DNA from 4 places in the Pseudobacillus sp. FSL P4-0506 genome. Region 4 is predicted to be linked to each of the others. Evidence: riboswitches for the same ligand, from Rfam matches in the RefSeq annotation. Region 4 holds a riboswitch; each other region holds the start of a gene.
What was found. A riboswitch is a leader RNA that binds a small molecule or an ion and turns the genes downstream of it on or off. The one in region 4 is predicted to bind cobalamin.
Positions count from the first base shown of each region.

Region 1: it holds a riboswitch for cobalamin, as region 4 does, so the genes downstream of both, MKZ02_RS21750 (ABC transporter substrate-binding protein) here and MKZ02_RS15290 (nitroreductase family protein) in region 4, are expected to answer to the same signal.
Region 2: it holds a riboswitch for cobalamin, as region 4 does, so the genes downstream of both, MKZ02_RS13455 (ribonucleoside-diphosphate reductase subunit alpha) here and MKZ02_RS15290 (nitroreductase family protein) in region 4, are expected to answer to the same signal.
Region 3: it holds a riboswitch for cobalamin, as region 4 does, so the genes downstream of both, MKZ02_RS18115 (FecCD family ABC transporter permease) here and MKZ02_RS15290 (nitroreductase family protein) in region 4, are expected to answer to the same signal.

Region 1 covers NZ_JBBOOI010000001.1:4,321,404-4,325,151, reverse strand. Annotated here, with positions in the region: gene bioD (dethiobiotin synthase) at 1-273, shown strand, start outside; gene bioA (adenosylmethionine--8-amino-7-oxononanoate transaminase) at 290-1,609, shown strand; gene MKZ02_RS21755 (hypothetical protein) at 1,723-1,896, opposite strand; cobalamin riboswitch at 2,083-2,224, shown strand; gene MKZ02_RS21750 (ABC transporter substrate-binding protein) at 2,360-3,334, shown strand; gene MKZ02_RS21745 (FecCD family ABC transporter permease) at 3,297-3,748, shown strand, end outside.
Region 2 covers NZ_JBBOOI010000001.1:2,661,848-2,665,595, forward strand. Annotated here, with positions in the region: gene MKZ02_RS13445 (YitT family protein) at 313-1,197, shown strand; gene MKZ02_RS13450 (sporulation protein) at 1,402-1,809, shown strand; cobalamin riboswitch at 1,903-2,080, shown strand; gene MKZ02_RS13455 (ribonucleoside-diphosphate reductase subunit alpha) at 2,291-3,748, shown strand, end outside.
Region 3 covers NZ_JBBOOI010000001.1:3,667,092-3,670,839, reverse strand. Annotated here, with positions in the region: gene MKZ02_RS18125 (YkvI family membrane protein) at 1-615, shown strand, start outside; gene MKZ02_RS18120 (superoxide dismutase) at 815-1,699, shown strand; cobalamin riboswitch at 1,752-1,944, shown strand; gene MKZ02_RS18115 (FecCD family ABC transporter permease) at 2,192-3,214, shown strand; gene MKZ02_RS18110 (ABC transporter ATP-binding protein) at 3,211-3,748, shown strand, end outside.
Region 4 covers NZ_JBBOOI010000001.1:3,040,625-3,044,372, forward strand. Annotated here, with positions in the region: gene MKZ02_RS15285 (class I SAM-dependent methyltransferase) at 396-1,250, opposite strand; gene MKZ02_RS15290 (nitroreductase family protein) at 1,592-2,173, opposite strand; cobalamin riboswitch at 2,373-2,575, opposite strand; gene MKZ02_RS15295 (DmpA family aminopeptidase) at 3,259-3,748, shown strand, end outside.

The DNA.
Region 1 (3,748 bases), 1.3 Mb from region 4:
ACGATACTGACGATAGAAGCTATCCAAAAGAGAGGGTTGCCAATAACCGGAGTCGTATTTTCGAGTACAGTGCCCGGAGAGAAAAGCATAGAGCGGGATAACTTCCGGGTCATTCATGAACTGTCGGGACTGCCTATCATTGGACATATTCCATTTATAAAAGATATTGATTATTCTCTTAGGGAGAGCCGTTATCGTTCTGAAATTGTGAGGGATTGGAAGTTTGATAGACTGATGGAGGGGATTAACAGTGAATACAAAACGTTTATATGAAATTAGTCAAAAGCATATGTGGCTTCCTTTTACACAAATGAAGGATTACGAAGAAGCTCCCCTTATTATAGAGAGCGGCGAAGGTATCCGGCTAAGAGACATCCACGGCAATGAATATTTCGATGGCTATTCTTCCTTATGGCTAAATGTACACGGTCACCGACGTCCAGAAATTGATGAGGCGGTGAAAGAGCAGCTTGGACGAATTGCCCATTCAACCTTACTTGGGGCGGCAAATGTGCCATCCATTCAGTTGGCTGAGAAACTTATCCAGATTTCTCCGGAAAACTTAACACGCGTATTTTATTCGGACAGCGGAGCAGAGTCAGTGGAAATAGCCATAAAGATGGCGTACCAATATTGGCAAAATAAAGGCAGGACTGAAAAAACAAAGTTTGTCACATTGACAAACGGTTATCACGGCGATACAGTCGGTGCGATCAGCGTGGGCTCAATCGACATTTATCACCGCGTGTACAGCGCATTAATGTTCCATTCATTCGCCCTCCCCTTCCCGTCAGCAAAATGGCATCCTTCCGGCAATGAACAAACGGCTAAAGAAGATTCACTCTCAGAAATACATGACTTATTTGAAAAGAATCATGAACAGATCTCCGGACTAATTGTTGAGTCGATGGTACAGGGGGCGGGTGGTATGCACATCATGCCAGTCGGGTACTTAAAGGAGCTTGAACAGCTTTGTCGAAAGTTTAATGTGCTTTTTATTGTGGATGAGGTGGCGACTGGATTTGGGCGCACGGGAAAAATGTTCGCTGTGGAACATGAAGGTGTTTTGCCAGATATCATGACAATGGCAAAAGGAATTACCGGTGGATATTTACCGATTGCAGCTACATTAACAACAGAAGAAGTATACCAGGCATTTTACGGGGAATATACCGAAATGAAAACTTTTTTCCATGGACATTCTTATACGGGCAACCAGCTCGGCTGTGCAGCAGCTTTGGCCAATCTTGATATTTTCGAAAAAGAAGGGCTTGTTGAGCAAGCTGCTAAAAAAGCAGAATATGTTGAGAGGTTGATGGCTGAAATAAATGAACTGCCACACGTCGGTGAGATTCGACAGCTTGGTTTAATGTGCGGAATTGAACTAGTGAAAGATAAAAAGACCAAAGAACCTTTTCCGTTTGAAGAGAGAATGGCTTATCGGGCAACATTGCGAATGCGTGAATTGGGGATGCTGACGAGACCGCTTGGTGACACGATCGTTTTTATGCCGCCGCTAGCTTCCAGCTACGAGGAGCTGACTAAAATGCTTCAAATTATAAAGCAAGCCATTGTGGAAACGCTGAATGTGAAGGTTCATACTAAATAATAAAAAACATCCTCCCGTTCATCGGGATGGATGTTTTTTATATAGTTCTGCTGGCAAACGATCTTGTTTTTAAACAGATGTTTGCTCGTATGTCATGTTGTCATTTTATTTGGCTATAAGTTACGGTCATGTGTTGAGTCGCGATCGTTTAAGTACGCGTCGTCTTCAGGAAGAGCGTCTATCCGGCTTGTATCAGAGGAGTCAAATGCCTGGCGAAGAAAGTAAACTAAAATAAGCGCAATGCAAAGCAGTAGGACAACTAACCCGATTAAAGTTGCAAGATTCATTTTAGCCGCTCCTTTCTTTTTATTTATCCTATTCCACTTTTGTCCTGTCTAAAACATAAAGGTCTTATATGATAAGAAAATTTATTTTCTGCAGAGAATAGAAACGAATTTTTAGAAAAGCTGCGAACCGTTTTAAAAATTTATGAAAGTAAAGTTTTTTTTGTGTATAATGAGGCTAAGCGGAAAACTACATATATTTAATCAGGTAAAGCTGAACAAAAAGCTTTTTAAAAGGGCAAGCTGGTGGAAATCCAGCGCGGTCCCGCCACTGTAAGTGAAATTTATTTATTTCACAAGCCAGAAAACCTGCCTGGTTTAGAGCACCAATAACCTACGCGGATAGGGTGGTGTAAAAGCGGCTTCCTGGTTCAATGTACCTGTTTGGCCCTTTTTCACTGCATCTCTCCATCGCGTAGAGGTGTTTTTTTGTGGATATTTTTAAGAAGCAAAGGGAGAGAAAGTCATGAACAAATTATCTCAGTACACATTATCCTTCGTACTGGCTGCTGGCCTGCTTGCCGGCTGCGGAACGGATAAAGCAGAAACTGGAAAAGAAGAAAAAGCAGATCAGCCAAAAGAGAGTCAACAAGCAGCCTTTCCGGTAACGATAAAGGATGCGGAAGGAAAAGATGTCGTTATTGAAGAAAAACCGAAACGAATTGTTTCTCTTATTCCGAGCAATACCGAAATTGCTTATAAACTCGATTTAGGTGATGAAATTGTCGGGGTATCAGACAACGACAATTACCCGAAAGAGGTGAACGCCAAAGAAAAAGTTGGCGGCATGGAGTATAACATTGAAAAAATCATTGGGCTTGATACGGATCTCGTATTGGCACATGGTTCCAGTGCCCACAACTCAAAAGAGGGATTGAAGCAACTGGAAGAAGCGGGAATCGATGTACTTGTCGTTAATGATGCCCAAAATTTTGATCAAGTATACGACTCAATTGAAATGATCGGCAAGGCGACAGGAACAACTGAAAAAGCAGAAGACGTAGTAGAAGAAATGAAAGACGGTCTATCAAAAATCGAGGAAAAAGCGAAAACTATTAAAAAAGAAGAAGAAAAAAGTGTATTTATTGAAGTATCACCGGCTCCAGACATTTTCACACCAGGAAAAAATACATTTATGCAGGAAATGCTTGATCTGATTCATGCGAAAAATGCCGCTGCCGATCAGAAGGGCTGGGTGCAAATGACAGAGGAAGCGATTATCAAGAAGAATCCTGACGTAATCATTACTACGCATGGCTACTACACAAAAAAACCGATTGAAGAGGTACTCAGCCGCAAAGGATGGGAAAACATGACTGCCGTTAAAAACAAGGATGTCCATGATGTGAATGCTGACCTCGTCAACCGAACAGGCCCGCGTCTTGTTGAAGGAGTAGAAGAACTTGCCGAAGCGATCTATCCAGATGTTTTTAAGAAATAAAAGCTCGGCTTACTTGTTAGTTTTGGCTTTTTTTATTACGGCTGTATTTGCAGGTATCTCGATCGGAACGATCCAAGTTCCGTTTCGGGATATCGCTTTCTTATTATCCCATCATTTTTTTGGAACGCCGCTTGAGGGAGTCGATTCCTCTTTTGATAACATCGTGTGGAAGATCAGATTTCCGAGAGTATTGTTGGCCGGTCTTATAGGAGCCTCTCTAGCGGTAGCGGGTGCTGCTTTTCAAGGGCTGCTGCGTAATCCTCTGGCAGACCCTTATACACTCGGTGTATCTTCGGGTGCTTCCGCAGGCGCTGTTATGGTGCTGTTTTTTAATATGCAGCTCCCTTGGCTTTCCGGATTTACCCTGCCCGTTGTTAGTATTGTGACTTCGATTATAACCATTTTCATCGTTGT
Region 2 (3,748 bases), 380 kb from region 4:
AAGGTCCCGCTTAATAGCCGGGCATATACATCTGTTCACTAAAGAATCTCCCTGAAAAGTGCCTGTTCAGAAGGCTGCTACATACTTGAATAGCCTTCTTACGTAATTGTAGACCTCACTATGCAGTGAGGTTTTTTCCTGTCCATTCAGAAAATGAAACATTATAATAAAAAGTGGAAAAAGCTTTATAGTGCACAGCTATGGAAGGGATAATTTTTTTATTTTAAGGCTTTTCCTAATTGAAAGTTATTTTTCTTAAGCAGGAATTAAGATATACTAAAAATAAATAAGTATGAGTAAAGGTGTGGTTTTTTGACGGACGAGTTATTGGTAAAAAAGCAACATAAGAAATTATCGCGTTTGAAAGTGATTCAGAGGGCTGTTTTTATTACAGTTGGCGCCTTGCTCATGGCTGTTGGATTAGAGATCTTTTTAGTTCCCAACCAGGTAATTGATGGTGGGGTGACAGGTATTTCCATTATGCTTTCCCACATTACAGGAGTAAAACTTGGTATCTTTCTTTTTATCTTAAATTTACCGTTTGTATACTTGGGATATAAGCAATTTGGGAAAACTTTTGCCATATCGACTGTATATGGGATTATTATGCTATCTGTCTTCGCCACATTTTTTCACCCGATTATGCCGTTTACTGAGGATATCCTTCTGGCCACAATTTTTGGAGGGATTTTTCTAGGTGTTGGGGTTGGGATGGTCATCCGAAATGGCGGGGCGCTAGATGGGACTGAAGTACTTTCAATTGTGATAAGCAAAAAAGTCCCTTTTTCTGTTGGTGAAATTGTCATGTTCATTAACTTATTTATACTTAGCTCTGCAGGGTTTGTCTACACGTGGGATCGTGCGATGTATTCTATCCTAGCTTATGTGGTAGCTGCTAAAGCGATCGATATTGTCGTTGCCGGGATGGAAGAATCAAAATCGGCATGGATTATTAGCGATGAAGCAAGAGAGATAGGCGATGCCATTAATAGCCGATTAGGAAGAGGCGTCACTTATTTACATGGAGAGGGCGCTTATACAGGTGATGACAAAAAGGTTATATTTTGCATCATTACCCGTTTGGAAGAATCTAAATTAACCACAATCGTGGAGGAGATCGATGCTTCGGCTTTCCTGGCCATTGCAGATATTTCGGAAGTGCGCGGTGGACGGTTTAAAAAGAGAAACATCCATTAAATTATTAATCTATTTGCGATCACAACTGTACATATTTTTCAGTTGGCAGACAAAGTCCACAAGGTAAAACATACTTTTTAAAAAGTATGTTTTTATTTATTTATGTGTAAAATTCAAATTCAAAACCATCCTATTTGGTTAAGATTAAGGAGCGAGCCTCGGGGAATATTAAACTAATACTAACTAAAAGAAAGGAGAAGTTTCATGTGGAAACATATTTTATCCAGTATTGGAATTGGCGGAGTAGCGATTGATACAGCTCTTCAAAAAGAGGCTTACCACAGAGGGGATAAAATTGAAGGAACAGTATTGATTAATGGCGGCCGGGCTGCGGAACCAATTGATGCACTCATTGTTTCTTTGCATCTGCAAATGGATGAAGTTCGCGAAGACAGTGATTTTGCATACCATGACAAAGATGTAAAAGAAATTCTTATCCCGATTCAACGTGAAATCCAGCCTAAAGAAAAGCTAACGATTCCTTTCTCGCTGGAAATTGACCTTGAACATCCACCTACCAGTGATACAAATAAAACCTTTTTAAAAACAACCGCTGTGATTCCGCAAGCCGTTGATCCTTCTGGTCAGGATGAATTAATCATTTTAAATTAAATAAGGACAGAAAAATAAATCAAGGCTTGCACAGGAGAATTTTCATTGTTATACTAATCCGGACACAACATTTAGTGGTAATGCTTTAATTAAATCAATATTTAGTAAAAAGGTGCTGTCACAGCTTAATAGGGAATTCGGTGAAATACCGAAGCTGTCCCCGCAACTGTAAGTGTGAACGACCGCAGATCAATCCACTGTCTAATAGATGGGAAGGAATGTGGAAGGAAGAAGCACAAGCCAGGAGACCTGCCTTTTTACTGCGTGTACTCTTCTTCGGGAGTTGGGAAGAAAGCGCGGAGAAAATAAAAATGTCTTTCGTTCAGACAAGCTCTTTTGATGATGCTTAGGAGCAGGTCTGTCCCATTTTTCATTAAACTTTTATTTCTTCGCTCTTATCCCATCTTTCATCTAGAAAGATGGTTTTTTTATGGACAAAAAAATCTCTTTCTAAACTACTTATCGTTTAGGAGGAACAAATATGATTCAAACAGTACAAAGTGTGGCAGAAGAGGCGTTCAGTGAAATTCAAAAAGAATTCCCCTCTATTGAACTGGCAAGCTACAAGAAAAAAGTAAGGGTAACTTTGGATACGAGAGAGGGATGGACAAATGAGCAGGTTCAGCAGCTGCTTTTACATTCAGCCGTGGAGCGGATCACAAGTGAAGAACCGGATTGGACATTTGTAGCTGCCCGTCTGTATTTACAACAATTATATAAGCAAGCAGCTATAACACGTGGGGAAAACACCAATAGGTATGGCAGCTTCTTGAACCTTATTCACCTTCTGCTGAAAGAAGGAATATACAATCCGCAGTTAACGACAGCTTATACGGAAGCGGAGATTAATGAGTTAAGCACCATCATTGATCCTGATAAAGATCACTTATTTACATACATCGGAATTGTTACATTGAGCGAAAGATATTTAGCTCATACGCTCGACAAGCAGCCAGCAGAGCTTCCGCAGGAAAGATGGCTCATTATTGCGATGACGTTAATGATGAACGAACCTCAATCGGTACGTCTCCAATACGTAAAAGAAGCATATTGGGCTCTTTCTAATTTATATATGACAACAGCTACGCCAACACTTGCCAATGCCGGGAAATCATACGGCCAGCTGTCAAGCTGCTTTATCGATACGGTGGACGACAGCCTGCAAGGGATCTTTGATGCCAATACGGACGCTGCCAATTTGAGCAAAAATGGAGGGGGCCTGGGCATTTACTTAGGGAAAATTCGCAGCCAGGGCAGTGACATTAAAGGATTCAAAAATGTCAGCTCCGGCGTGATTCCATGGATGAAACAGCTCAATAATACGGCCGTTTCTGTCGATCAGCTCGGACAGCGTCAGGGGGCGATCGCTGTTTATCTCGATGTCTGGCATAAAGACATTTTTTCCTTTTTAGAAACCCGTTTGAATAACGGAGATGAACGCCGCCGAACACATGATTTGTTTACCGGTATAACGATACCGGATTTGTTTATGGAAGCTGTTGATAACAGGGAAGAATGGCATTTATTTGACCCGCATGAGGTAAGGAAGGTAATGGGCTACTCGCTTGAAGACTCATTTGATGAAAAAAGAGGAGCAGGTACATTTAGAAACCGGTATAAAGAGTGTGCGGCTCATCCAGCGCTCAGCAAAAAAACCGTGCCGGCTATTGAGATTATGAAAGCTATTATGATTTCCCAGCTTGAAACAGGCACCCCTTATATGTTTTACAGGGATACCGTCAACCGGGCGAATCCGAATAAGCATGCCGGCATGATTTATGCGAGCAATCTCTGTACGGAAATCTGCCAAAATATGAGTCCGACTGTTGTGATCGAAGAAAAGACGGAAGACGGAAAAATCATGATTACGAAGGACCCAGGCGATTATGTTGTATGTAATTTGTCATCTGTTTCTTTGGCCCGCGCTGTTATGGATGAA
Region 3 (3,748 bases), 630 kb from region 4:
GTTTTTATTTACTCTGTTTTCCGTTATGAAGGGAATGTTTCGGATATTTTTCAAATCAGCCAAACAGAAAATACGGCAGCCTCTCATTGGCTGATAGGAGCCATCTTATATGTATCGTACAACATTGCGGCTGGAGCAGCTATTTTGACATTGATGGGAGGAGCTGAAAAGAATGAGAGAACGGCTGGGCTTGGAGGTATTTTTGGAGGCATTGGCCTTGGCTTATTGATCTTATTAATTAATTTGACAATGCTTTTAGATTTCGGAGCCAGTCAGCAGGCCGCTATGCCGATTGTTCACATTGCCAATGATATTTCGCCAATCACAGGTTATTTTATGTCATTTGTATTGTTAGCGATGATTTATAATACGTCTGTCGGAATGATATATGCTTTTGCTGCGCGAATCGTACCGGCCCATCGTAAGTCTTTTACTCCGGCAGTAGTTATTTCTACATTGGCCGCTTTTCTGGCAAGCTTCGTCGGATTCGTTAAATTAGTAGGCACCTTGTATCCAATTGTTGGCTACCTCGGTTTGATCTTAATTATCGGTGTTATTTTCGCCTGGCTTAGATTTAAGCAACCATTTAAGAATGAAATGAAGATATCAAGCTAATAAGAAAGCTATCCACCAGTTAAGTGAACACCAACTGGTGGGCAGCTTTTTGTTTTGCCAAGGGATTGCATAGCCCCTCTTTCTTTTTTGATAACGGTCCTCTTCATTTGCTTTGTTAGGCAGAGGGAAGAGTATGAAAGAAGAACGCATATAAAAACAATGCATATGTTGAAATTACGAGCTGAAAGGAGGAGGGCAGATGGAGATATACCGCAGTTATTTAAAGGAAGCTAAAAAATGGTGTGAGGCTTTATGTGCTTTGCAGCATGAATTAATTGACCTTAATCAGGTGGAAAAGTGGAAAAACCAGGTAGAGAAGATGGATAATCGTTTATCGAATATGAAAGAAGAAGAGATTCATTTAATCCAAAGTGAGATTTTGGGATTAGATCAGGAGTGGCGCCAGCTTCATGAAGGGCTGTTTGCTGAAGAAAACGAAAAAGAGAAGGAGGAAGAGCGAGAAAGAGCTGAACAGGTTCCTATTGGCCGCCACAAACTTCCCCCTCTCCCCTATGCGTACAATGCTTTAGAGCCTTATATTGATGAAGAAACAATGAGGCTTCATCATGACCGGCATCATCAAAGCTATGTAGAAGGTTTGAATAAAGCAGAGCTGGAGCTGCAAAAGGCACGAAAAAATAATGACTTTGAGCTCGTCAAGCATTGGGAGAGAGAGCTTGCTTTCAATGGTGCCGGGCATTATTTACATTCGATCTTTTGGAGAATCATGTGCCCAAACGGAGGGGGAAAGCCTTCAAGTGAATTAAACCGAGAGATTTCCCGGTCGTTTGGCAGCTTCGATGGGTTTAAGAGACACTTCTCCAAAGCCGCCGAGAAAGTAGAGGGAGGGGGATGGGCCATTCTCGTATGGTCGCCGCAAGCTCAGCGATTAGAAATATTGCAAGCTGAAAAACATCAAAACTTAAGCCAATGGGATGTAGTTCCTTTACTTGTACTTGATGTTTGGGAACATGCTTACTACTTGAAATATAAAAATAAGCGTGCGGAGTATATTGATAATTGGTGGAACATTGTTTGTTGGGATGAAGTAGAGGGACGCATGAGAAAAGCGAGAGGGCATTGAAAAGGCATTGCCTATTCATGGAAACTATATTACACTGGTAAGCAATGAAAAACTTTATATAAGAGAACCGGGTGCCTTTGCAACAGACAGCAAAGGGTAACAGGGAATCGGGTGCAAATCCCGAGCGGTCCCGCCACTGTAATCGGAAAGTTTTTTTTTCATTGATGTCACTTGAGAAATCAGGGAAGACGAAAAAAGCGCGCAGATCCGTAAGCCAGGAGACCTACCCAGGTTTGATCCCCTATGATGCCTTCGCGGAAAGGAAAGGTGGCCGAAGACAAAGCAGTCTCTGTTGCTTTTTTGTGCTGTTTTCACACACCCAAGCCTTGTTCTTAGCGATAAGAACAGGGCTTTCTTTCTGTGCTGATAAAAAAGAGAGGAGATGGAACATTGAAGCTAGCGTTTGCAGGATGGATAAGAAAGAAAAGAGGATCATCCTTTGTTTTCTCAGCTGTTTTCCGCGCGAACAAGCAGGGTTATTTGTATTTACTCATGGGACTTGCTGTCTTCCTTTTATTTTCTATTACATGGTCTATTACTCTAGGGCCGGTTAATATGCCAGCTGTTACAGCATGGAAGATCATCCTTTCACATGCACCTTGGGTGGGCAATTACATAGAGGCAGACTGGAATAAGGCTCAGGAACACATAATTTGGAACATTCGGGTGCCGCGTGTATTGCTCGGAACTGTAACAGGAGCGGGTCTTGCAGTAGCAGGAGTTGTCATTCAGGCATTGGTACGAAATTCACTTGCCGATCCTTATATCTTAGGCGTATCTTCAGGTGCTTCAGTAGTAGCAACGCTCGTTATTTTATTTGGCGCTCTGCCTGTCTTTGGACAATATGCCTTAACTACTGGCGCTTTTACCGGTGCCATGATAGCAATGGGAGCCGTGTACATAATCGCCCAGGAAGGCGGAAAGATTCTCACGACACGCCTATTGCTGGCCGGTGTAGCTGTTTCGATGACGCTGTCCGCTGTAACCAATTTTATTGTGACATTAGCACCGAAAGAATCGGGGATTCGAGAAGTCATGTTTTGGATGATGGGTAGCCTTGCTGGAGCCAAGTGGGAACACTTAGCGATTCCGACGCTAATAATTGCTGGCAGTGTCCTCTTTTTATTATCTGCCTCTTCATCGTTGAATGCTTTGTTAATGGGGGAAGAAGCGGCAGGAACACTTGGAGTAAATACAGATGTTTTTCGAAAGATCCTTATTGTTGTTGCTTCTTTAATTACCGGTGCAGTAGTGGCAGTGAGTGGTTCTATTGGCTTTGTAGGATTAATGGTGCCTCATCTAGCCCGGCTATTGCTCGGTTCCGACCATAAGCGTGTGATTCCAGTTAGTGCACTGCTTGGCATGCTCGTTGTGATTTGGTCAGATACAGCAGCCCGCTTGCTGCTTGCGCCAGAGGAGCTGCCGATTGGTGTAGTTACCGCTTTTTGTGGAGGGCCATTTTTTATTTGGCTCTTGCGGCACAGCTCCTATTCGTTTGGGGGAGGCGGCCGATGAAACTACTCGTTGAGAATGTTAGTTATTCAGCAAACGGCAAGTTTATCATTGACGATATTTCACTACAAGCGGCTGATAAACAGTTCATTGGCGTTATTGGTCCTAATGGAAGTGGGAAATCCACTTTATTGAAGAACGCTTCTCGGATTTTAACACCAGATAGCGGAAAGGTATGGCTTAATGGCAAAGGGCTGCATGAAATGCCGGCAAAGCAAGCAGCAAAACAACTGGCTGTCGTAAGTCAAGAGGCTGCTGTGCCATTTGATTTTACCGTTGAAGAAATCGTAGCAATGGGCCGTCACCCTTATAAAAAATTTTTTCAACATGAAACAGAAGAGGACCGACAGATTATTCACGAATCTTTAGCTTATGTAGACATGGTCGAGTATGGCCAAAGTAGCTTTCAGCAGTTATCTGGGGGAGAAAAACAGCGGGTGTTTATTGCGAGAGCACTTGCTCAGAAGGCGGGCATGGTTATTCTTGATGAGCCAACCAACCATTTAGACATCAGACATCAGCTGCAACTGCTCGACC
Region 4 (3,748 bases):
ATCTTTAAAATTTTTCATACTTACAAATGTGTCCATGATACATACCGGAGGTACCCCATGATTGTACCATAAAGATACGAGAAGAAATACGAAAATGCGTCTCCCTTGGAGAATGTATGAAGCAAAGCCTTGCCTATTCACTATTTGCCTTATCATGATTCCCTATGTAAAAAGATCTCCTGCCTATCGTGGCTAGCCGATCATGTATTTATGCCTGTTTAATTATTTTGCCCACACTTTGAAGTGAATAAAACGCTGACTGATCAAAACGTAAACGATTATTACTGATTTACCCAAATTAAGATTTTGGCCAACGAGAAACCAAAATAACCGCTTGATTGAAGCATGGCACATCCGTATGATAAATGGATTTATTTTCCAGGATACACACCCCATCAAATGTTTACCGGCTTCCAATAAAGCAGCGCCGCATGAATGGTATAGGAATATTCATATTGCCCATTTTTCTCTACTACGTATCGGCTTAGCGCTTGCTCAACTTCTTGTTGATTATAGTCTCTTGTTAGAATTTTGCTGACGTTATCACGTATAAGAGCTTCAAACGATTCATATATACTCACGCGCGGGATCTCAATAATTCTACAATTGGCCATAATTCCAAGCTGATACAGAATATTTTGCAAATCAATATAATCCCTGCGTCTAAACTTTATGGAATAACCGTGTTCTCTATGTAAATCTATATAGTGAGGCTTTTCTGGACCGCTTGTCATACCCGCTATAACAAGCCGAGAGGCAGCCTGATTCATTTTAAGTAAAGCTTTATCGATATCGCGGATGCGATAATAACAGTTTATTCCAAACACTACATCACACGTTTGCTTAATGTTGAGCTGTTCCCATTTTTCATGTATAAAGCTTATATTGTTTAATTGCATCTTTTCGGTTTTATGTTTTAAAAAATCGATAATGCTTTGGGAAATATCAACGCATGTAAGCTGTTTGACATGTTCAGACACACAGAATGTATAATTACCCCAGCCGGGCCCAATCTCCAGTACATGATCACTTTCATGGAGCAGCTTCAACAGCTCTTCTCGGATGATGTGTGCATAAGCATTTGTATCGACTGTGCCATTTTGCTGCTTTTTTTCCAAAAAAGCGTTCCAAAAGGCATCTTCCGCTTCATCATTTATCATTCGGTTAGAAAGCGTTCCGTCCCACTCTTTCATATTTTCTTTCCATAAGTCAATGTAGTTACGTCCTAAAGATGTGCTTATACTATTCATCTATCCAATGCTCCTTCTTTTTGTATTTGCTTAGGTTATATAAAAAACAAAGGGTTATAAGCTCCTCAGCTTTTTATTCCGGATAACGTAAATTACTATCAAGGCTTGATCCACATATAAAAACTGTACATTTTCTGAAATGCCCTTTATAAAAAAGCATTTCTAACCATTGAAGAGGATAGAAATGCTTTTTTAAAGTAAAAGAAGACTCTTTCATCGTTCAAACAGATTTAAAAATAGCCTTCTTTTTCGCGTCTTTTATATCCGTCCCTTTATCCGTTAATCAAAGGTTTAACGATCCACATCAAGATCATAAAAAAGCAACCCAATTGAAACCCTTATTATTGACTTGTCCCCATCCAAATTGTTTTGTCTTCGAATGATGTGCGAATGGGCACTTTTACTTTCTTTAATGACTCAGGATCTGGATAGCCAATAAATAAATTACCCACTACCTTTTTATGCTCCGGGGATCCGATAAATCGATAAAGTCGTTCGTCATGTACAAGTCCTACGCCCCGCGTCCGCCATACAAAACCTAGCCCTAACTCATGAGCCGCCAGCCACATCGAATGGATCGCACAACAGACCGCAAACTCGTTGTCTTTTGTGGCGTCTTCATCATCAGGAATAACATCGCTCGTTACAATAATATGTAGTGGCGTATTCTGAACGACCTTTAAAGAGCTTTCAATGAGATTGGGCTTTGTAGGAAATCGCTCTTTTAAGTAATCTTCTGCTAGTTGGTTATACCTGCTCTTGGCTTCCCCTTTTACGACATAAAATGTCCACGGCTCTCTCATTCTATCGTTGGGTGCCCATGTAGCTGCTTCTAATAGCTTAAAGATTTTTTCATCCTCTACTTCGCGCCCATCATAATTACGGATCGCTCTTCGTTGCTGTAGATCTGTTAAAATAGTCATTTTCCATTCCTCTCCTTTAACTAAAAGTATTCCTGGCTATTCATATGAATGTTCTCTTACAGTGACCCAAAAAAGCAGCAATAAAAAAGCATTTAAACCTGTATAGTTTAAATGCTTACAAAAAAAGAGTGCATGCCCTTATATAAAACCCAGCCATTATCTTCTTTCCGTAAACACCTCCCTATATCCCGTAGGTCCATCTGTGCTCTTTAAATAGGCAGGTTTCCTGACTTATCTTCTACACAACCCGCGCCTTCCCACTTTTTCTTTTATAAAAGCAGTGACGTTATGCAGGTTGCTCTGAATTTACAGTGGCGGGAACCGTGTTGGATTTTCACCAAGCTTCCCTTTTAAGCTGTCCATCTTTAATATACGCACAGCACCTATTCAAAAAATATTCACTTTTCTACATATTACCACAAAACGATGCCGGCATGTTCACTAACCCTTTCCAGACATACTTTTCAGTTTACTCTTGTCCAAATGACGCCAACCTCTCCGCTCTCAAGCGTTCATAATTTACATACGGAAGAAGCTACAACTTTACTTTCGATATGGAGCAAGAGATAAGTTACTGAAGAACCTTCTTCAAGTAGGTTCATTGAAAGCATTTTATGAAAGTTTGTCATTACACTGTATGTTTAAACTGACAGTATGGTTGATAGAATGAAAGGCCCCATATTCGTATGATTAAAGGTCCATAGATGTAAGTTTAAACTAACATTACTTTTATATGGCATTTTTCAGTTAGTAGAAACACCTTGATTTAAAAGGGAATTTGAATCATTCATTGCGTGGAATGATTCTTGCTTTAACTCATTTAAGAGAAAAGATTGATAGCTGGCGATCATTGCCTTGTCATCTTAAATGTATGAAGGCCGCACTATATGGCACTAAAAATTTTAGTTAATACTGTCTGAAAGGAGGGTTTAATGAATTGCCGTCATTTTTCTTTTCCTTTGTTTTGTGCATTAGCAATACTTTTTGTGAATGTTTTAAAGTCTCCCTCCCCTAACTTAAAGGTGTAGAGGAGCACAAAAACTTTTTATACATGCCAAATAATCTGCTAGACAGGAGGAATACATATGTCCGCGAGAAAACGAGCACGTGATATTGGATTAGATTTTCCTGGTGTGCCGGGGCACTTTAATGCGATTACCGATGTTCCAGGTGTTAAGGTCGGCTATACAACGATTATAGAAGGAGAAGGTCCTGTTGTAATTGGGGAGGGCCCGATCCGTACGGGCGTAACGGCTATTTTGCCGCGAGGAACAAAGGAAAAGATGCAGCCTATTTGGGCCGGCACATACAGCTTAAATGGAAATGGCGAAATGACAGGAATGCATTGGGTAAATGACGGCGGCTATTTCTTAAGCCCGATCTGTCTTACGAATACACATTCTGTCGGCATGGCTCATCATGCCACAACCAAATGGATGATTGAGAAGTATAAAGAACAGTTCAGTGAGCATCACCTTTGGGCAATGCCAGTTATTGCAGAAACATATGATGGATTGTTAAACGACATTAATGGCCAGCATATCAAAGAGGAACATGTCCTATCAGCTATCCATT